DNA from 2 places in the Vibrio chagasii genome. Region 2 is predicted to be linked to the other one. Evidence: riboswitches for the same ligand, from Rfam matches in the RefSeq annotation. Region 2 holds a riboswitch; the other holds the start of a gene.
What was found. Region 2 has a riboswitch for lysine ahead of OCV52_RS05400 (Na+/H+ antiporter NhaC family protein). Riboswitches for the same ligand answer to the same signal wherever they lie in the genome.
Positions count from the first base shown of each region.

Region 1 (11,810 bases), 830 kb from region 2:
GTGTACATGGTCACACCGATATGGCACCAATTATCTGACTCTAAAGGCTCTGGTGGTGTTAGCTTATCAAGTTGTCTTAAACACTGGGCTGCCAGTGTTGCAATATCTTTAGCACCTTGATGCGGAATAAATACAGCAAAATCGGCTTCGTAATAGCGAGAAAAAATTACATCTGGGTATCTCTGAACGATATTCGATAAAATTTCACCAACCTCAATAATAAAATTATCTGTAACTTGTTTATCATTATCATCACGTACCTGTTCCCACTCATCGATACGTATTAACAGCACACCACCACGCGCACCACTTTCATGCAGTGCCGATTCAAGCTTGTTATCAAATAGTACTCTGTTGGCGGTGCCTGTGAGTTTATCTAAGAAGGTATGAGTACGAATAAAGGTATCGAAACGACTACGCTCTTGCCGAGCGTCTTTTAACTCTTCAATAAGAACATCGAGAGCTTCACTCGCGGTAAAAGGCCACTCTCGCTCATCACCTTTGGCATGAGCCTCAACCTGCCCAGCAAGAATCATCCTTCCACGCTCTTCCAGCATTTCAGATCCCATCAATTGCTCTTTTAGCCATCGAACGCCACGAGCTAGGCAAAATATAATCAAAGCGACCGCTAAAGTAATCGACCACATTGCTTCCAATGAGTAGCTGTATCCAATATAAGGAGGCAGAGCCTTAAACTCGATTTGATAACCGGTATTTCGCTCTAATACAAAGCTCTTTTCATAAAGGCGACTAGGATCAATCTGTGGTGAAGTATCTTTGAAGCGATAAACAATGCCGGTCTTATTCGAGAGTTTCATCTCAACAATGTTGCTTGCTTGCAACATCTTAGGCATCCAACGTTGCATTGAATATGCAGCGCCTGGGTCTTCCATTTCTTTATCTACAACGTCGACAATACCCACCAAATAATGGTCTAAATACTCTTGTCCGATACGCTTAAATGATAGGGTGCCACCAATAAAAAGAATGAACATCGCACTGATCACTATCACGGTGACAAATGCGACCAAACGGGTGCTCAATTTTAGTGTGGGGGTATATCTCATGAATAAAGAAATCCTTTTCAACTCACATTATACCGTATTACTACTTATACTATAAATTGAGGTTGTTAATAAAGCGTTAAGAATTCTAGGTAGCAAAAAGCCGCGATAATCGCGGCTCTTTCCAAATTAATACTGTCTTTATAATATATTAAAAACAGGGCTTAAAATGGGATGTCATCATCAAAATCCATCGGAGGCTCATTATATTGAGGTTGAGCCTGCTGAGGAGCTTGTTGAGGTGCTTTCGACTGCTGTTGAGCTGGGGCACTGTATTGCTGCTGCTGTTGCGGCTGCTGAGGTTGACCCCAACCGCCTTGCTGTTGCTGGCCACCCATGCCGCCTTGAGCTGGTGCGCCACCTTGAGCACGACCTCCTAGCATTTGCATTACGCCGTTAAAGCCTTGAACCACAACTTCAGTTGTGTAGCGATCTTGACCGCTTTGATCTTGCCATTTACGAGTTTGCAGTTGACCTTCAATGTAAACTTGAGAACCTTTACGTAGGTACTCTCCAGCAACTTCAGCTAACTTGCCAAACAGAGCAACACGGTGCCATTCTGTTTTTTCACGCTGTTCGCCAGTTGCTTTATCACGCCATGACTCTGACGTTGCAATGGTAATGTTCGCTACTGCGCCGCCATTTGGCATGTAACGAATTTCTGGGTCATTACCTAGGTTACCCACTAATATAACTTTGTTAACTCCACGGCTAGCCATGATTTGCTCCGTCTAAATTCATAGTCTCAGAAAATTTTTAGCGCACAAGAATAGCATGCTTTTCTGCTGTGATAAATCGCATTCCTATTCTCACTTCACGACAAAGAATAAAAACGTAACAAATCATGATATTCAGAGCGATGTTGCTTTTTTCTCCACTGATAAACCACTCATTTACTTTAAGAGTTGATATTCAACGCAAGTAACAACGATGGTGCTAGAGAAGCAAAAGTCTGCATGACAACGTGAAACCTCATTAAATTTAGACATGGAGTTTCAATGAGAAAGTCTCGATACGCTCGCACTTTACACTTTATGTGCATCGACCCAAGTGATACTTACTTACACGTAAAAGAAATAGAAAAACACCTGTCTATTATCTTGTACAAGATGACGCCAGGCGACTTAATGTTAGTAGACAGAAAGCAGAGTAATCGCATTCTTCTTGTCGACTATAAGCAAGTGCCAGAGCTATTAGCAACCTGCCCTAACTTGACCGTGATGTGGAAAAGTCATGAGATCATTTTGTTCAATGTCCCCCAGCAACTGCCGACATCAGAGCTTTTGATTTTTGGTGTGTTAAAAGGGCTGTTTTATAACACAGATAAAAAAGACAAAATTGCTCATGGTTTACAAGAGATAATCAATGGCGAAAACTGGCTACCAAGAAAGGTTACCAATCAATTGCTGTTTTACTACCGTAATATGGTCAATACCAACACAACGCCTACTAATGTTGATCTCACTATTCGCGAGATCCAGGTCATTCGTTGCCTCCAATCAGGCTCATCGAACACACAAATAGCTGACGACCTATTTATCAGTGAGTTCACCGTGAAGTCCCACCTCTATCAAATATTCCGCAAACTGGCGGTAAAAAATAGAGTCCAAGCGATCGCATGGGCAAACCAAAATCTGCTTGCATAATTGATCCACCTCTTAAAGTGATGATAATTTTGAGGGAAGCTCTGGTTAGCCATACGGATTGTTGCTGAATTTTCGACAAAATTTGTGCTAGAGTTGCCCTCAGAAATATCAACCGCTCAGGTTGAATCAATAATTATTATAGATAAAGGGTCTTACGATGATCAAAAAGTGCCTTTTCCCGGCAGCTGGCTACGGTACACGCTTCTTACCAGCAACCAAATCAATGCCGAAAGAAATGATGCCAGTAGTCAACAAACCACTGATTGAGTACGGCGTTGAGGAAGCCATCGAAGCTGGTATGGACGGAATGTGTATCGTAACGGGTCGTGGCAAGCACTCGATCATGGATCACTTCGACAAGAACTACGAGCTTGAACACCAGATCAGTGGCACCAATAAAGAAGACCTTCTGGTTAATATTCGTGAAACAATTGAAGCTGCAAACTTTACCTATATTCGTCAACGTGAAATGAAAGGTTTAGGTCACGCTATCTTGACTGGTCGCGAACTTGTGGGTGACGAACCATTCGCAGTGGTACTTGCCGATGACCTATGTGTAAATGAACAACAAGGCGTGTTGGCACAAATGGTTGCGCTATACAAACAGTTCCGCTGTTCTATCGTAGCTGTTCAAGAAGTTCCTGAAGAAGAGACACATAAGTACGGTGTTATCTCAGGTGAAATGATCAAAGACGACCTGTTCCGTGTTGATGACATGGTGGAAAAGCCAGAGCAAGGCACAGCACCAAGCAACCTAGCGATCATTGGCCGTTACATCCTGACTCCAGATATCTTCGAACTGATCGAGCAAACAGAGCCTGGTAAAGGTGGTGAGATCCAAATCACCGATGCACTGCTTAAACAAGCAAAAGCAGGTTGTGTATTGGCATACAAATTTAAAGGCCAGCGTTTTGACTGCGGTAGCGTAGAAGGCTACATCGAAGCAACAAACTACTGCTTTGAAAACCTATACAAGAAAGACCAGCAGCAAGTTGAGTTAGGCAAACACTCAACACAGAAAGAAGCATAACTGCTGACTGGTAAGTAACAATTCACACAATGTAATGGGCGGCTCTTGGAGTCGCCCTTTTTAATCACTGTTTTTTTATCCAGTAAAACTTTGCACAAATCTCACTCTATGTAATACTTTAGCCACTAAAAATTACATGGTCTGTTGAGATGGATAAAATAGAAATTAGAGGCGCTCGTACGCATAACCTCAAAGACGTAAACCTTACCATCCCTCGTGATAAGCTGATTGTTATCACAGGTCTTTCTGGTTCAGGTAAGTCATCACTTGCGTTTGATACCCTCTACGCAGAAGGGCAACGCCGTTATGTTGAGTCTTTGTCTGCCTATGCTCGTCAATTTCTATCACTTATGGAAAAGCCTGATGTCGACCACATCGAAGGCTTATCTCCCGCTATCTCGATAGAACAGAAATCGACGTCTCACAACCCTCGCTCAACGGTCGGTACGATTACAGAAGTTTATGATTACCTGAGGCTTCTTTACGCACGAGTCGGGGAACCTCGCTGTCCAGAACACAACACACCACTTGCCGCACAAACCATCAGCCAAATGGTGGATAAGGTACTTGAACTACCTGTTGGATCAAAGATGATGCTGTTAGCACCAATCGTTAAAGAGCGTAAAGGTGAGCATGTAAAAACACTGGAAAACTTAGCGGCTCAGGGCTTTATCCGCGCGCGTATTGATGGTGAGACATGCGACCTATCCGATCCACCAGCACTAGAACTGCACAAGAAACACACGATAGAAGTAGTGGTTGACCGATTTAAGGTACGCCCTGATCTTCAACAACGCTTAGCCGAATCTTTCGAGACCACATTAGAGCTCTCCGGTGGTATTGCTGTTGTCGGTTGGATGGATGAAACAGACCAAGAAGAGATCGTATTCTCTGCTAACTTCGCTTGCCCTAAGTGTGGTTACAGCATGCAAGAGCTTGAACCTCGCCTATTTTCATTCAACAACCCAGCAGGTGCATGTGGCACGTGTGATGGCCTTGGAGTTCAACAGTACTTTGACCCAAGCAGAGTGATCTTGGATGAAAGTTTAAGCATCGCAGACGGAGCAATTAAGGGCTGGGATCAAAAGAACTACTACTATTTCCAGATGCTAACATCGCTCTCTGAGCACTATGGTTTCGATCTGTTTGCACCCTTTAATTCTCTCCCAAAGAAGACTCAAGAGATTATTCTTAAAGGTTCAGGTCGTACTGAAGTTGAATTCAAATACATCAATGATCGTGGTGATATTCGAGTCAAACGTCACCCATTTGAAGGCATTTTGAATACGCTAGAGCGCCGTTACCGTGATACAGAATCAAACGCAGTCCGTGAAGACCTTGCTAAATACATCTCAACGAAATCATGCTCTAGCTGTGATGGTACACGCTTGAGATTAGAAGCTCGTAATGTCTTCATTGGCGATACAACACTGCCTGAAATCGTTGAACTGAGCATTGCTGACGCACTGCAATTTTTCCAAGAATTGAAGTTAGACGGTCAGCGCGGACAAATCGCCGATAAGGTGATGAAAGAGATCAATGATCGCCTGCACTTCTTGGTTAATGTCGGTTTGAACTACCTCAACCTGTCACGCAGTGCTGAAACCCTATCTGGTGGTGAAGCGCAACGAATTCGTCTCGCAAGTCAGATAGGTGCAGGCTTAGTGGGAGTTATGTATGTCTTGGATGAACCATCGATTGGCCTCCACCAGCGTGATAATGAACGACTGCTGCAAACCTTGGTTCACCTGAGAGATTTAGGCAACACAGTGCTTGTCGTTGAGCATGATGAAGACGCTATTCGCTGTGCGGACCATGTGATCGATATCGGCCCAGGCGCTGGTGTTCACGGTGGTCACGTCGTCGCTGAAGGCACTATGCAAGATATCATCGACAATCCAAACTCATTGACTGGTCAGTACTTAAGTGGCGTAAAAGAGATTGAAGTACCAAAACAACGAACGCCGATCGACAAAAAGAAAGTCGTCGAGATCATTGGGGCTACCGGTAATAACCTGAAAAATGTCACAGCAACTATCCCTGTTGGCCTATTCAGTTGTATTACAGGTGTATCAGGGTCAGGTAAGTCGACACTGATTAATGACACCTTCTTTAAAATTGCTCACACCCAACTCAACGGTGCAACGACAGCAGTACCTGCACCACATAAAAAAATCAAAGGCTTAGAGCATTTCGACAAGGTCATCGATATTGACCAAAGCCCTATCGGTCGAACGCCAAGATCAAATCCTGCAACCTATACAGGGATCTTTACACCTATTCGTGAATTATTTGCGGGGACACAGGAGTCTCGTTCGCGCGGTTACAAACCGGGACGCTTCAGCTTTAACGTGCGTGGCGGACGTTGTGAAGCCTGCCAGGGCGACGGTGTTATCAAGGTCGAAATGCACTTCTTACCGGACGTTTATGTGCCGTGTGATGTGTGTAAGGGCAAACGCTACAATCGTGAAACACTAGAAGTTCGCTACAAGGGTAAAACCATCGACGAAGTACTGGAAATGACCGTAGAAGACGCACGTGAGTTCTTTAATCCGGTTCCAGTGATCGCTCGCAAACTGCAAACTCTCATGGATGTCGGCCTTTCTTATATTCGTTTGGGGCAAGCCGCAACTACCCTATCTGGTGGTGAGGCTCAACGTGTTAAATTAGCGCGTGAGCTGTCTAAACGAGATACAGGGAAAACGTTATACATTCTGGATGAGCCAACAACAGGCCTTCACTTCCACGATATCCAACAGCTATTAACCGTATTACATCGCCTACGTGATCACGGTAATACCGTTGTGGTGATTGAACACAACTTGGATGTCGTTAAAACCGCAGACTGGATACTCGATCTCGGCCCTGAGGGTGGTCAAGGTGGTGGTGAAATCGTTGCAGAAGGCACACCAGAAGATGTGGCACTAGTCGAAGGTTCACATACAGCACGCTTCCTTAAGCCTATGTTAAATTTGAACTAGGTGTAAAATAGCGTCCTGTGGGTGGACAGAAAAATGTTAAAGTAACGGAGCTTGTTTCAAAAGGAACAAGCTCCGTTTTTATAAGGTTAGGGATTTATGGCAACAATACACACTAGCGGAACCCAGCTAGAGCATCAGATCACTCAGCTACCTCTCAACAAAGCATTCCTTGCTTCATTAGCTGTTGTGTTCTTACTCGCCATGCATTTTTTCATGCCTAACCCAGGTGGTTCGGGCCTTGCTCTATCCTTTAATCCGACGACTTGGCTGGCTCTAAGCTTCACTCTAGCGATTGGATTTTACCAGCTAGCAACCAATCGAGAACTTAAGTATTCCAAGTTAACCGTAGGCTTACTGATCAGCTGTGTGATACTCACATTGCCTATTCTATACAGCAATGCTTCACCGCAAGGAGCATCCAGTCGATTACTTGGGTTATGGGCTGGCTTTGCTTTATTTGTAGTACTTCAGCAGTTCAAATTCAGTAATAAACATAAACAGCGCATGCTGTGGTTCATCGTACTTGCTGTCGTCATACAGGCACTGTTTGGCTATGTGCAATATTTTTTGCTGGAGCCTGGTAACCTATTTGGTTACAACACTGAAGCCAATCGTCCTTATGGGATCTTCCAGCAGCCTAATGTGATGGCTAGTTTTTTAGCGACGGGTTTTGTCCTTTCTGCTTACCTATTAGCGAGGCAGCCAGCCAAGTACAACCACAAGATTAGTGAATCATTTTTACTCTACCTAACACCAACGTTAACGGTACCACTGCTGATCATAATCGCATCACGCACAGGTTGGTTAGCAGCACTCATTGGGTTCTTGTGTATTCTGCCTTACTTATACAGATTCTCGACCAAGAAACGCTTCTATGGATGGTGTGCATCCGTTGTTGTCGGTGTCGTAGTTGCATTTTCAGTAATCAGCCTTAGCACTACAGATAGCATAGCGAGTAAAAAAGCGAACCTAGAGAGCCCTCGTGCTTACACCTTCCCGCAAACATTAGACATGTTGGTAGAGAAACCATTTACTGGTTACGGCTACGGAAAATTTGAATCAGAGTACACCCTGTATACCGCTCGCCAGCATCAACTCAATTCAAACTATCACCCGGGGCTTCCAGCAATGGATCACCCCCACAATGAGTTTCTATTCTGGGGAGTTGAGGGCGGTATTGTACCTATCATAGGAATATTGATTGCCGCAGTATTAGTATTGTCGCGGATCTCAAGCTCAGCCAAAGGAACACGCTTGGCTTTACTGGCGCTATTCATACCGATACTTTTACACTCTCAATTAGAGTACCCGTTCTATCACTCAGCGATACACTGGATAACCTGTATCATATTGATTTATTGGGTCGACCAGCGCGCTTCACGTCATTATCAGCAGCCGTTCAGCATCATCAGTAAAACCTTATTTAGAGTGACCAGCTTGGTGTTACCAATTCTGGTGAGTGTTTACATGTTGAGTGCACTGCATACTAACTATGTACTGACCAAATTTGAGCGATCTAAACCTAAAAACCCAGACATTCTCAAACAAGTCACTAACCCTGTGGTTTGGAAAGATCGCTACGATTGGGACATATACAGCACCTACCTGAACATTGGTCTTTATAAGGGTGACCCTAGCCTTATTCAGCCTTACGTTGATTGGTCACTAGAGATCATAAAGAGTAAACCAAGACCAGCGTTCTACAGTAACCTGATCCTTGCTTACCAAGGTTTAGGGGAAGAGAGCAAAGCGGAGCAAATCCGTAGTGAAGCAAAGTTTCTATTTCCAGACAGAGACTTTTCACAGGTTCAATACAAGAAAATATCTCAAGCTGAAAACAACGTCTCATCGGCAGAGTAGTAGCCAATTTTAACTCGTAGTATTACCTTTAAAGCAAACAAAAAAAGCGCACGATCCTCGTGCGCTTTTCTTTGAAACTAGTCTAATTCGGTTATTTAAGTACGTCTTGCAGTGCTTTAAGGCACAACGTCACATTCTCTTTACGAGCGCCGTAGCCCATCAAGCCAATACGCCATGCCTTACCGGCCAAAGAACCAAGCCCGGCACCAATCTCAAGATTATACTCTTCTAAAAGCTGCGATCTGACTTTCGCTTCATCAATTCCTTCTGGGAAGTAAAGCGCATTAAGCTGTGGTAAACGGCTCTCTTCATCAACAACGAACTTCAGCCCTAATGCTTCTACACCTTCTTTTAATTCTTGATGCATGGCGTGATGACGAGACCAAGCATTATCTAAGCCTTCATTTTTCAGTAGCACGAGAGACTCATGCAGCGCGTAAAGGCTATTGACTGGTGCAGTGTGGTGATAACTACGCTTACCTTCACCGCTCCAGTAACCTAATACTAGGCTCTGATCCAAGAACCAGCTTTGTACAGGAGCCTGACGTGCTTTCATTTTATCAACAGCACGCTGAGAGAAAGTCACAGGTGATAAACCAGGAACACAAGACAAGCACTTCTGACTACCAGAATAAACCGCATCGAGCTGCCATTCGTCCACTAACAGTGGTACACCACCCAATGAGGTTACCGCATCAACAATAGTCAATGCATCGAACTGGCCAGCCACCGCAGAGATAGCTTGAGCATCCGATAATGCACCAGTAGAGGTCTCAGCATGTACAAACGCAACCGCGACTGCGTCTGGGTTTTCTGTCAATGCTTGCTGTACCTTTTCGACAGATACCGGCTTACCCCATTCGTCGTCAACGAGAATTGCTTCGCCACCGCAACGCACCACGTTTTCTCGCATACGCTCACCAAACACGCCATTTCGACAGACGATGACCTTTTCACCGGGTTCAATCAAGTTAACAAAACAAGTTTCCATACCGGCGCTGCCCGGCGCTGATACAGCAATCGTAAACTCATTATCTGTCTGAAATGCATACTTAAGAAGCTGTTTGACCTCATCCATCATTGCAATAAACAGCGGGTCTAGATGACCTATGGTTGGACGACTCAAAGCTTGCAGTACTTGAGGTGAGATATCAGAAGGCCCAGGCCCCATTAACGTTCGATGTGGTGGATAAAAACTATCGATAGTAGAAGTATTTGTTAAGTTAGACATGTAAATCCCTTACGTTAATGGTGTTGATATTCCACCCTAAAGCAAATCGAACATGTCAGCAATTAGCCTTAGGTCTTGAGGTCAAACCACTGTCACATAATTGTTAAAATTATTTTTAAATTATCTCAAGTTACCAATTGACATTGTGAGCGCAAACACGTTCAATGAAATGGCTATCTAGCAGAAGAGGAGCACTGCCCAGGCAGATGTTTTGTGGAACCGCATTTCCGATACAAAGCATTTATGGGGAGCAGTGCCGAGATAATAAAAGGATGCAGGACCTTTATTATCGGTTGAGCGGGCTGAATCCCGGCAACTGTCACCATTTCTATATGGTGAAGAGCTTCTGAGGTTACTATTCACATAATTCCTCTCTTTTTGCTCTAAAACTCTCTTCGAAAAACATTGGACGTTGGATTACCCAACCGTAATTTTATTTTAGGAAGTCGTGGGAGATATATCGTGAGTGCATCTAATGTAGCTGGTTCTTTTAATGTCGCTAAGTTTGGTGGTACAAGTGTTGCCAACTTTAAAGCAATGAGCCGTTGTGCTGCCATTATTGAAAACAACTCAAATACCAAGTTAGTCGTAAGTTCTGCGTGTTCAGGTGTAACCAATTTACTTGTCGAACTGGCAAACGGTGTGCAAGACAAAACTCGCCGTCAGGAAGTGATGACCCAGTTGACGGACATTCATAATGCAATTCTTGACCAACTTGCTGACCCAACCAGCGTCGAAAAAGAAGTTCACTCCATTCTTGACGACATTGCGAGCGCTGCCGAGGCTGCATCATTTCAAACAAGCACTAAGTTAACCGACCACTTAGTTGCGTGTGGTGAGTTGATGTCGACACACCTTCTTGCTCAAATCCTTCGAGAACGAGGTGCACCTGCGGTTCGCTTCGATATCAGAGAAGTGATGCGCACCAATGATGACTTCGGAAAAGCAGAACCTCAGCTTGAAGAAATTTCAGTGCTAGCGAAAGAGAAACTGATTCCATTGTGCCAACAACAAGTTGTAGTCACACAAGGCTTTATTGGTGCAGACAATGACGGCAACACAACAACCTTAGGTCGTGGTGGTAGTGATTACTCGGCAGCGCTTATTGCAGAGTCAGTACAAGCGATTGGCTTAGAAATTTGGACGGATGTTCCAGGCATCTACACCACCGACCCTCGTATTGCACCTAAAGCTTCTCCAATCCCAGAAATCAGCTTCAGTGAAGCATCTGAGATGGCAAACTTTGGAGCGAAGATCCTGCACCCATCAACGCTAGTTCCAGCATTACGTCACCAAATTCCGGTGTTTGTCGGCTCTTCAAAAGCACCAGAATTAGGTGGAACTTGGATCCGTCAAGAGGTGGAAAGCTCCCCACTGTTCAGAGCCCTGGCCCTTCGCTGCAACCAAACCATGGTTACACTACGTAGCGCTAATATGTTCCATGCTTACGGTTTCCTTGCGAAAGTATTCGAGATCCTTGCTAAACATAAGATCTCCGTTGATCTTATCACTACCTCTGAGATCAGTGTTTCACTCACCCTAGATCAAACTGATACATCTGGTGGTGCTCCTGAATTACCAGAAGCAGCACGTCTTGAGCTAGAAGAACTGTGTTCAGTCGATGTAGAACATGACCTATGTTTGGTGGCATTGATTGGTAATAACATGAGTGAAAGTAAAGGCTACGCTAAGCAAGTATTCAGCACCCTTGAAGATTTCAACCTGCGCATGATTTGTTACGGGGCAAGCCCTCATAACTTATGCTTCCTGCTCAATGAGTCAGTCTCTAAACAGGCGATTCAAAAGCTGCATCAAGAGCTATTCGAATAAGGCGATAGTGAATTAATAAGAGTTCAACGCTCAAAGTACAGATACAAAAAGGGTTGCAATTAAGCAACCCTTTCTATTTTTACAAGTAACTCGCGGATTTAATAGCTAGTTAATATTTGGACCTAGCCACTTCTCAGCTTCCAACATATCCCAACCCTTACGGTCAGC
Region 1 covers NZ_AP025465.1:328,445-340,254, reverse strand. Annotated here, with positions in the region: gene csrD (RNase E specificity factor CsrD) at 1-1,067, opposite strand, end outside; gene OCV52_RS01555 (single-stranded DNA-binding protein) at 1,229-1,783, opposite strand; gene OCV52_RS01550 (LuxR C-terminal-related transcriptional regulator) at 2,063-2,710, shown strand; gene galU (UTP--glucose-1-phosphate uridylyltransferase GalU) at 2,868-3,740, shown strand; gene uvrA (excinuclease ABC subunit UvrA) at 3,890-6,721, shown strand; gene OCV52_RS01535 (PglL family O-oligosaccharyltransferase) at 6,818-8,581, shown strand; gene OCV52_RS01530 (pyridoxal-phosphate-dependent aminotransferase family protein) at 8,673-9,812, opposite strand; lysine riboswitch at 9,989-10,166, shown strand; gene lysC (lysine-sensitive aspartokinase 3) at 10,275-11,642, shown strand; gene metH (methionine synthase) at 11,748-11,810, opposite strand, start outside.
Region 1: another riboswitch for lysine. It lies ahead of lysC (lysine-sensitive aspartokinase 3); the one in region 2 lies ahead of OCV52_RS05400 (Na+/H+ antiporter NhaC family protein).

Region 2 (11,810 bases):
TACTGATACAAAAAACAAGCTCGCGACGAGGCGCGAGCTAATAAGTTACATTCGAGCTAATAGGATTTGAGCCTGCTCGATCATCTTCTTGCGACCGAAGATAAGGTGACGACGTTTGCCGCCAACTTGACGCCATAGAACAGCACTTCGAATCCCTGAGAGTAGTAGGGCGCGAACCTTGTGTTGACTCGAGGTTTGTTGAAGTACCGCTGGTGTACCAGAAACCTGAATACGAGGGCCTATTGGGCTTACAACATCAAGGTAGATGCTCGCTAGGTTGCTGATCATTTGTTCATCAAACAAGTCGAAATGTTCACTCTGGCGCTCTGCTGTTTGAATGCGGTCACCAAGCTGAGACATAGAATCGTTGCGAGATGATAGCTTACGTTCAAGCGCCATTAAGCTGATGATGTAACGAGTAATATCGCTACCAGCAGGAGTACTATCGATACCTTTTACTAGGCACTCAAGCCCAAGTTTTAGGTTAGCTTCACGCCCAAAAACACCCACAGTGTTCGCTGGGTTAGTGTTCAAAATAGCACTGAGTGAAGCTTCGAAGGCATCTTTATCACAATGGCCGTCTTTCGCTACTTGTTGAACCAAAGCCACAGCTTGGCAAATTCCGGCGAAAGCAATAGTACGGTCATAAAGTGTATTAGCCACGTAGTAACTCCTAGTTGTCTTCTATCGTTTGTCGTTCGATCAGTTAGATGCGTTTTTCGATGATACCACCACCAAGACATACGTCATCTTGGTAGAATACTGCAGACTGACCAGGGGTCACTGCGATTTGTGGCTCGTCAAAAATAACCTTAATGTTCTCGTCATCAATTGGGATGATTGTACAAGGAATATCGGTTTGACGGTAACGTGTTTTTACCGTGCATGTCATAACTTCAGTAATTGGTGTGCGATTTACCCAATGAAGCTGAGAAGCGATCAAACCTTCTGATTTTAGAAGTGGGTGATCCTTACCTTGTACGGCAATCAGAACATTACGTTTAAGGTCTTTTTCGCCAACAAACCAAGGGTCTTCGTTACCGCCACCGCCTTTGGTGCCACCAATGTGAAGGCCTTTACGCTGACCCAATGTGTGGTACATCAGACCGTTGTGCTTACCAATCACTCTACCTTCTGGTGTTTCGATATCACCTGGTTGTGCTGGTAGGTATTTGCCAAGGAACTCTGTGAACTTACGCTCACCGATAAAACAGATACCTGTCGAATCTTTCTTCTTCGCGGTGATTAAGTCTTGCTCTTCAGCAATGCGTCGAACTTCAGGCTTCTCTAGTTCACCAACTGGGAATAGGCTGCGCGCAACTTGATCTGAGCTTAGTGTGTAAAGGAAGTAGCTTTGGTCTTTGTTGCTGTCTAGACCGCGTAGCATTTCTGGTTTAACGCCAGCCTCTAGTTCTTCTTGAGTCGGGAAAGTACGACGAACATAGTGACCCATCGCAATGTAGTCTGCGTCTAGTACTTCATCGGCAAACTCTAAGAATGCTTTGAATTTGATTTCTTTGTTACAAAGAATATCTGGGTTAGGCGTACGGCCTGCTTTGTATTCCGCAAGGAAGTATTCAAATACGTTGTCCCAGTATTCTGCAGCAAAGTTGATAGTGTGAAGGTGGATACCTAGTTTGTCACATACCGCTTGAGCATCAGCAAGATCTTCAGCTGCTGTGCAGTATTCTTCGTTATCGTCTTCTTCCCAGTTTTTCATGAAAAGGCCTTCTACCTGATAGCCTTGTTGCTGAAGAAGATACGCCGATACTGACGAATCTACACCGCCGGACATACCGACAATTACTTTCTTTTCGCTGTTTCCAGAGCTGATATCTGACATGTCTAAACACCGTTACTATTACTTGGTCGCAGATTCTAACAGAAAGAGAAACGCCGTGACAGATCCGAGACCGGAATCACAGTTTCATTTGCACAAATAGTGCGCTGAGTTTGTTAGGAATCGCATGAGAGCGAGGTGAGTCGCTAGGATGTCAGAAGTATATGTGGCATAGTCGCTCGAAATCCAAGACCTGAGATAAAAAAATGTCTGAACAAAACGAATTTATGCAAGAAGAGCAGTTGATTGAAATTATTGAAAATCAGCTAGAAGACGGCCAGCCAATTAAGGTAAAAGAGACGTTAATGCGTCTGATGATGACAGGCACAGCGCGTGAAGATGCAATTGCAGCAATGGCATGTGCACTTGCCGTTGAAGTATTTGACGTAATGAAAAATGGCGCAGAGTTTAACCAAAAGCGTTATGCAGAGCATTTAGAGATGCTGCCTGATTTAAGCTTTATGGAAGGCGAATAAAAAAATAGCTCAGCAAACGTTTGCTATAGTTTGAATGATTGCCGCGTTAAATATAGCGCGGTAGAATCCGCCACCTATTTCCCCTTGACTTAGACTAGCCCTATGAAATTCCCTGGACAACGTAAATCAAAGCACTATTTTCCGGTTCACGCTCGTGATCCATTAGTGAGCCAAGCTCAAAGCAGTAAAAGAATGTCACGTACTCATATTATCGGTATTGACCAAACTTTGGTGGATATTGAAGCAAAAGTGAGTTATGAACTTATTGAGAAGTACGGTTTAAGTAAGGGACACTCACTGGTTATCGGTGATGAAGCGGCTGAGTCTTTATATCAAGAACTCAAAGAACAGTGCTTAATTACCAACGAATATGCTGGTGGCACTATTGGTAATACATTACACAACTATTCAGTACTGGCGGATGACCGCTCAACGCTGCTGGGCGTAATGAGCCAAGATATTAAAATCGGTAGTTATGGTTACCGCTATTTATGTAATACATCAAGCAGAATGGATTTGAACCATTTACAAGGGGTAGATGGCGCAATTGGTCGCTGCTTTGCATTAATTACTGAAGACGGTGAACGTACTTTCGCAATTAGCGAAGGTCAAATGAACCAACTAAATCCAGAAAGTATTCCTGAAAAGATTTTCAAAAGTGCTTCTGCTTTAGTATTAACTGCTTATTTGGTTCGTTGTAAACCAGGTGACCCTATGCCTGAAGCAACAATGAAAGCGATCGAATACGCGAAGAAATACGATGTGCCTGTTGTTTTAACACTGGGTACGAAATTTGTTATTCAAGACGATCCTGAATTCTGGAAAGATTTCTTAGAGCAACACGTAACGGTTGTTGCAATGAATGAAGACGAAGCTGAAGCCCTAACTGGCGAAAGCGATCCACTCGCTGCTTCTGATAAGGCGTTAGACTGGGTAGACCTAGTACTATGTACTGCAGGTCCTGTTGGTCTATTTATGGCGGGTTACACGGAAGACGCAGCGAAACGTGAAACATCACTGCCTTTGCTTCCAGGTTCAATTGCTGAATTCAACCGTTATGAATTTAGCCGTCCGGCTCATAAAGATTTATGTGAAAACCCTACTAAAGTTTATTCACATATTGCGCCTTATATGGGCGGTCCTGAGAAGATCAAAAATACCAATGGTGCAGGTGATGCGGCTTTATCGGCTTTATTACATGATATGGCAGCGAATAAGTACCACAAAGAAAACGTGCCAAACTCAAGTAAGCACCAGCATTCATTCTTGACGTATTCTTCTTTCTCACAAGTTTGTAAATATTCAAACCGTGCGAGCTATGAAGTATTGGTTCAGCACTCTCCACGTTTATCTCGCGGCCTTCCTGAAAGAGAAGACAGCCTAGAAGAAGCGTACTGGGAAAGATAAGAGATTTTGTTTATCTGGTGCGCATGAGTTTATCAAATGCGCATCTATGTTTATAAAAAACATTGAAGAGTAACAAAATATAAAAAAGGCTTCTTTCGGAGCCTTTTTTGTTTCTGAATATATTGAAGCCGTAAATAATACTTTGGTCGACTTAAATATTAATTCTATTGCTTAGTAGGTAATTGGATTACTCACTCTGCAAACTAAACGCTTAGATAGCGAAATCTTCCAGAGATTTACCAGCATCTAGTTGTTCTTGGATAGCTGAAGGCGTACGACCTTGGCCTGTCCAAGTTTTCTCGTCACCGTTTGCGTCTACGTATTTGTATTTAGCTGGGCGAGGAGCGCGTTTTGCTTTTGTTGTTTTAGATTTTGCTTCACCAGAAAGTGCAGCAATAAGATCAGCAACATCAATTCCGTCTTTTGCAATTTGCTCAGCAATAGCAGAAAGTTTAGCTTCTTGTGCTGCTTTTGCTGCACGTTCTTCAGCTTCAGACTCTTGACGCTCTTGTACAACAATAGTTAGCTTGTCTAGCGCTTCTTCTAGTTGCTCAAGAGTTAATTCACGTGAGAATGCGCGAAGGCTACGGATATTTAATAGAGTTTTTGTTAATTCAGACATGATATTTTCCATCAAGGTAAACTAAATAATCCACCTAATAATAAACAGAGCTTAGGAATAAAACAAATAGTATTTCTTCTATTACATATTTAAATATAAAAGTGAGATGAATAGTTGAAAATTTCCATGCACCTTTCTATTGAATTTATAATAGATATTAAGATTATCTTAAAAACTGATATGTGACTGGTGGAGTAATTACCTTATGTTGACTACGCTTAGGTTGATTAGTTCATAAATAAAAAGCTGCTTTTCTCGGAATGATATGTTGCATTGTTGCTCTTGATGGGTACAATTGCGGCTACCTGATGCGATGCTTTGGTTAATCATTTGTTAAACTGTTGTTTGATTGGTTAATAATGTTGTCGCACGTAGAGGTGCAATTATAAAAAGTAGTTTTCGTTGGGGTGATGCCAATGAACGGGAATGAAAGGTGTAATTGCCGAAGTAAATTGTATATCTAAGCAATTTGCTGGGGTTGTGCTCAATAGGTACAACACTGCCATAGTCTTAATTTTAAACTATGGAGCGCTACTGTAGGGTTGGGTGAAGTGTTCACTTCCCTTTCGCTTAGTTCAACATGAACTTGGTCAGCCGTATCAAGTTTGTCTGCAGTAGATCTCTAGCCAAATAAAAAACTGGTTTTTGAAGATCATGAATTTAATAGATTTTGCAACATCTCCTTTATCTTTGCTTCCGCCACTTGTGGCTTTAAGTCTTGCTATTGTTACCCGCCGTGTATTGGTTTCTTTGGGTGTCGGTATCGTTATGGGTGCCATCTTACTGGCTGACTATTCAGTAGGTAATGCCGCTAGCTACGTATTTACTAAAGCATCTGGTGTTTTCATCGAAGATGGTGGTATCAATACTTGGAACATGAGCATCATTGCTTTCCTAATTATTCTTGGAATGACAACAGCGCTATTAACGCTTTCTGGTGGTACTCGTGCATTCGCTGAGTGGGCTCAATCTCGAGTTAAGAGCAAGCGTGGTTCAAAACTGCTTGCTGCATTCTTAGGTGTATTCATCTTTGTTGATGATTACTTCAACAGCTTGGCAGTGGGTGCAATCTCTCGTCCTGTTACAGACCGTTTCTACGTATCTCGCGCTAAGCTAGCTTATATTCTTGATTCTACAGCTGCACCAATGTGTGTGATCATGCCCGCTTCTAGCTGGGGTGCTTACATCATTACCATCATCGGTGGCATCCTAGTAACACACGGTGTGACTGAGTATTCTGCACTGGGTGCTTACGTTCGTCTTATTCCAATGAACTTCTACGCTGTGTTCGCACTGCTTATGGTATTTGCAGTTGCATGGTTCGGTCTAGATGTTGGTAAGATGCGCGATCACGAAATCGAAGCGTCTCAAGGCCGTGGTTTTGAAGGTGACAACGATAGCCAGCAAGCTCACGATTTAAACGAAGAGCTAGATATCGAAGAGAGCGAGAACGGTTCTGTTTCTGACCTAATCATGCCGATCGTTTCATTGATCGTAGCGACAGTTGCAGCAATGCTTTACACAGGCGGTCAAGCGTTAGCTGCTGATGGTCAAGCGTTTAACCTACTTGGTGCATTCGAAAATACAGATGTTGGTAAATCTCTTGTTTACGGTGGCATCATCGGTCTTCTTGTTGCGCTAGCGACTGTATTTAAGCAGAAGCTATCTATGGCAGACATCGCAAGAACGATGTGGATCGGTTCGAGCTCTATGTTTGGCGCTATCCTAATCCTTGTGTTCGCTTGGACTATCGGTTCTGTAATCGGTGACATGAAAACAGGTTCGTACCTATCATCTCTAGTAACGGGCAGCATCGATTACCACTGGCTACCAGTTATCTTGTTCCTTCTAGCAGGCGTTATGGCGTTCTCTACAGGTACTTCATGGGGTACGTTCGGTATCATGCTACCTATCGCAGGTGACATGGCAGCAGCATCGGATATCGCACTGATTCTTCCTATGTTAAGTGCGGTTCTAGCGGGTGCAGTATTTGGTGACCACTGTTCTCCAATCTCTGATACGACGATTCTGTCTTCTACTGGTGCTCGTTGTAACCACATCGACCACGTATCGACACAGCTTCCGTACGCGCTGTCAGTCGCATTTGTATCGTGTATTGGCTTTATTACCTTAGGTATTACAGCTTCTATCGGTATCGCATTCAGCGCTGCAGCACTAACGTTCGTAGCTGTATGTTTCGCTCTGGCTTATTTCTCTCGTTGCAAAATGGCGACATGTAAAAGCTAAAAACGAAAGTTAATCAGTAAACTATCAGGGAGGCGTTGGCCTCCCTTTTTTATGCCTGTTAATTTAATTTTAAGTTTCGTGAAAAAAGTTCGAATAAATGGTTGAAAAAGGATCTTACCTTAGTTAGTGTGGAGACAAGACAGCAAACAACCTAAGAGCTGATAAGTATGCGTAAATTAGTAATGAACATTCATCACCATCATCACCCTATCTAGTCTTTCGGGGAGATTTACGTATACCCGGGAGCAAGATTACTCCCGGAGGTTAAGTCAAAAGAATTTAGATTTAAACCCTCGGGATGACAGAGTCTTCCGAGGGTTTTTTAGTTTTAGCGCTTTTAAATAATCAATAAATTCAAATATTTGCACAGGGATACAGCAATGCAGACACAACGCCTAAGAATCGCAATTCAAAAGAAAGGTCGCTTAAGTAAAGAGTGCCAAGACCTACTAAAAAAATGTGGTGTTAAATTTAACATCATGGGTGAGCGCCTAGTCGTTCATTCACTAAATATGCCAATTGACCTGCTATTAGTTCGTGATGACGACATCCCAGGTCTTATCATGGACGGTGTGGTTGACCTTGGTTTTATCGGTGAAAATGAGCTTGAAGAAGTTCGTCTAGATCGCCTTGCTCTTAAAGAGCCTGCAGAGTTCGAAACACTACGTCGTCTAGATTTCGGTGGCTGCCGTTTATCTATCGCAATTAACAAAGATGAAGAGTACAACGGCCCACAAGATCTAGCGGGCAAGCGTATTGCAACAACCTACCCACAACTACTTAAAGCCTACATGGACGAACAGGGTGTTGATTTCAGCACTTGTATGCTAACAGGCTCGGTTGAAGTAGCTCCTCGCGCTGGCCTTGCAGACGCAATCGCGGACTTGGTTTCTACTGGTGCTACGCTAGAAGCAAACGGCCTAAAAGAAGCGGAAGTGATTTTCCAATCTAAAGCGACCTTGATTCAACGTACTGGTGAATTCGACGCAGACAAAACAGCATTGATTGAAAAACTACTGACTCGTATGCAGGGTGTTCAACAAGCGAAAGAATCGAAGTACATCATGCTACACGCGCCAACTTCTCAGCTGGAGCAAATCAAAGCACTACTGCCTGGTGCTGAAGATCCAACGGTTCTTCCACTATCAACGGATAAAGATAAAGTAGCTGTTCACCTAGTAAGTACCGAGAACTTGTTCTGGGAAACGATGGAACAGCTGAAAGAGTTAGGCGCAAGCTCGATTCTAGTACTACCAATCGAAAAAATGATGGGGTAATGACGATGAGAACCGTTGTTTGGCAATCTTTAAGTGAGTCACAGCAAGACTCGGTATTAGAGCGTCCCGCTGTTACTGAAGGTGTAAACATCACAGCGACAGTTTCTGATGTTATTGCAAAAGTACGAAATGAGGGCGATGCAGCGCTTAAAGAACTGACTGAGAAGTTTGACCGCGTGACTCCAAAATCAATTCGAGTAAGTTCAGATGAGATTGAAGAAGCGAGCGCTCGTCTAACTCCAGAAATGAAGCAGGCGCTAGAACAAGCTTACAGCAATATTGCTAAGTTCCACGAAGCTCAGAAACCTCAGCCAATTAAGGTTGAGACGCAACAAGGTGTTGTGTGTGAGCAAGTGACACGTGCAATTAACACGGTTGGTCTGTACATCCCAGGTGGCAGTGCGCCGCTTCCGTCAACGGTTCTTATGTTAGGTGTTCCCGCTCAAATCGCAGGCTGTCGTAAGGTTGTGCTTTGTTCGCCTCCACCAATCGCTGACGAGATTTTGTACGTCGCTAAGCTTTGTAAGATCGATGAGGTTTACAACGTTGGTGGTGGTCAAGCGGTTGCTGCGATGGCTTACGGTACGGAAAGCGTTGCTAAAGTCGATAAGATTTTCGGCCCAGGTAATGCCTTCGTAACTGAAGCGAAACGCCAAGTGAGCAACGACTTCCGTGGCGCGGCGATTGATATGCCAGCTGGTCCGTCAGAAGTGTTAGTGATTGCTGATGAAACAGCAGACGCAGACTTCATTGCAGCTGACTTGTTGAGCCAAGCGGAGCACGGCCCTGATTCTCAAGTGGTGTTGGTCACACCTTCTCCATTGATTGCGGATCAAGTGACCGAAGCCGTTCAAAAACAATTGAAAGAGCTGTCTCGCGCGAGTATCGCTCAGCAAGCGTTGGCATCAAGCCTAATCATCATTGCTGAATCCATCACTCAAGCGATAGCGATTTCAAACTTCTACGGTCCTGAACACTTGATCGTTCAAACCAAGAACCCACGTGAATTGCTGCCATTGCTAGACAATGCAGGCTCTATCTTCCTTGGCGATTGGTCTCCAGAATCTGCAGGCGACTATGCCTCTGGCACTAACCACGTATTGCCGACTTACGGCTACACCAAGACATACTCTAGCCTTGGTTTAGCTGATTTCTCTAAACGTATGACGGTGCAAGAACTGACAGCCGATGGCTTAAAAGGTCTGGCTCCGACTGTAGTAACAATGGCGGAAGCCGAAGGCTTGGATGCACACAAACGCGCTGTGACCATCCGAGTTGAAAAGTTAAACCAAGCAAAATAAGGGCAGGGCATGGAAAAGTTAGCGAGAAAACAAGTTCAGGCTCTTACACCTTACTTGTCTGCAAGACGCATTGGCGGCACGGGTGACGTTTGGTTAAACGCCAATGAATCCCCATTCGATAACGAGTACAACTTAAACCTGTCTCGTCTCAATCGCTACAGCGAATGCCAGCCTAAAGAGTTGATTGATGCTTATGCTCAATATGCAGGTGTGAAATCAGAGCAAACTCTGACAACACGTGGTGCCGATGAAGGTATTGAACTGCTGATTCGTGCTTTTTGTGAGCCGAACGAAGACGCTATTCTTTACTGCCCACCAACCTATGGTATGTACGCGATTAGCGCTGAGACGATTGGTGTTGAGCGTAAAGTTGTTCCTCTAACCGCAGAGTGGCAACTTGACCTTCCAGCGATTGAAGCTCAGCTAGACAACGTGAAAGTTGTGTTTGTTTGTAGCCCAAATAACCCGACTGGTAATTTGGTTGAACGTAAGGACATCATCAAGCTACTTGAGATGACCCAAGATAAAGCAATTGTTGTGATGGATGAAGCGTACATCGACTTCTGCCCAGAAGCGTCAACCGTTGATTTACTTGAGCAATACCCGAATCTAGCGATTCTGCGTACCTTGTCTAAAGCTTTTGCATTGGCTGGACTACGCTGTGGCTTTACGCTGGCGAACCAAGAGCTTATCGATGTATTGTTGAAAGTGATTGCGCCATACCCGGTGCCAATCCCTGTTGCGGATATCGCGGTTCAAGCACTTTCAGAGCAAGGTCTTGCAAGAGCAAAGTTTCAGGTTTTGGACTTGAGCGCTAACCGAGCATACTTACAGGCAGGCCTAATGGGGATGCCTAACGTTACGGTATTTGATGGTTGGGGTAACTACCTTTTGGTTAAATTCCCGAACGGTGACGAATTGTTTAAAGCGGCATGGGACAGTGGCATTATCTTACGTAATTCGCCAATTGAAGACTGTGTTCGAATTAGTATTGGTAACCGGGAAGAGTGCGAAAAGACACTTGGATTCATTCGTAACTTTTATCAGTAGCGAAAGGCTTGCCAGTAATAACATTTGTTAGCCTTTATTCGATGAATAATAGGCTGACAAATGAAATCAATATTTTGGGTTAGCGTTTGATTTTTGCTAGGCCACCAGATTTAAAATTAAAAGGAAGTTCAAGTGAGTAAACAACAGAAAACACTTTTTATAGACCGCGATGGCACCTTAATTGTTGAGCCGCCAGTCGATTTCCAAGTAGACCGTTTAGACAAACTAAAATTTGAAGCGCTAGTGATTCCTAGCCTACTTGCATTGCAAGATGCTGGTTACCGTCTAGTGATGGTAACTAACCAAGATGGCCTTGGTACTGATAGCTACCCACAAGAAGATTTCGATGCGCCACACAATATGATGATGGATTTCTTCGAAGCTCAAGGCGTAAAGTTTGATGACGTGCTTATTTGCCCTCACTTTGACGAAGACAATTGCTCTTGCCGAAAGCCTAAGCTAGGGATGGTTAAAGAATATCTGCAGGGCGGTAAAGTCGACTTCCAACACTCTGTTGTGATTGGCGATCGAGTAACGGATCTTCAACTTGCAGAGAACATGGCAATCCGCGGTATTCAATATGGCCCAGATGCTGAAACGGAAGGCACGCTAAACTGGCCACAAATTGTAAAAGACCTAACGGTTAACGCGCGTGTTGCTGAAGTGGTTCGTACCACCAAAGAAACTGACATCAAGGTAGCGGTAAACCTTGATGAAACCGGTGGCAACAAGATCGATACAGGCATGGGTTTCTTTGACCACATGCTTGATCAAATCGCGACACACGGTGGTTTCCAAATGAACCTGACCGTGAAAGGCGACCTGCACATTGATGATCACCACACAGTAGAAGACACAGCACTTGCGTTAGGCCAAGCTCTGAAAGACGCGCTAGGTGACAAACGTGGCATTGGCCGCTTTGGCTTTAGCCTACCTATGGATGAGTGTCTGGCTCAGTGTGCGTTAGACCTTTCTGGTCGCCCGTACTTGAAGTTCGATGCTAAGTTCAGCCGTGAGCAAGTGGGTGACCTGTCAACGGAAATGGTGGTTCACTTCTTCCGTTCTTTAACTGACACGCTAGCTTGTACGCTACACCTTTCTTCTGCTGGCAATAATGATCACCACATCATTGAGAGCCTATTCAAAGCATTTGGTCGTACTCTGCGCCAAGCAATCAAAGTTGAAGGTAACGAGTTACCGAGCAGCAAAGGCGTTCTGTAAGGAATCGGTATGAAAGAGCAGAAAGTAGTTATTATTGATACTGGTTGTGCCAACGTCTCATCGGTTAAATTTGCGATTGAACGTCTAGGTTACACTGTTGAAATATCAAAAGAGCCTGAAGTGGTTCTTGCAGCCGACAAGCTATTCCTGCCAGGTGTAGGTACAGCAAGTGAAGCAATGAAAAACTTACAAGAGCGCGATCTTGTCGCTCTTGTAAAGCAAGTAGAGAAGCCTCTGCTTGGCATTTGTTTAGGCATGCAGCTTCTTGGTAAGTTATCTCAAGAAAAAGGCCAAAAGGCCGACGAGCTAGTTGAATGTTTAGGCTTGTGTGAGGGTGAAGTTCGTTTACTGGATACGGGCGATTTACCA
Region 2 covers NZ_AP025465.1:1,162,354-1,174,163, forward strand. Annotated here, with positions in the region: gene hflD (high frequency lysogenization protein HflD) at 46-663, opposite strand; gene mnmA (tRNA 2-thiouridine(34) synthase MnmA) at 707-1,843, opposite strand; gene OCV52_RS05385 (hypothetical protein) at 2,047-2,316, shown strand; gene OCV52_RS05390 (inosine/guanosine kinase) at 2,419-3,723, shown strand; gene OCV52_RS05395 (H-NS family histone-like protein) at 3,935-4,345, opposite strand; lysine riboswitch at 4,710-4,887, shown strand; gene OCV52_RS05400 (Na+/H+ antiporter NhaC family protein) at 5,000-6,592, shown strand; His leader region at 6,783-6,919, shown strand; gene hisG (ATP phosphoribosyltransferase) at 6,973-7,869, shown strand; gene hisD (histidinol dehydrogenase) at 7,869-9,170, shown strand; gene hisC (histidinol-phosphate transaminase) at 9,180-10,220, shown strand; gene hisB (bifunctional histidinol-phosphatase/imidazoleglycerol-phosphate dehydratase HisB) at 10,353-11,441, shown strand; gene hisH (imidazole glycerol phosphate synthase subunit HisH) at 11,451-11,810, shown strand, end outside.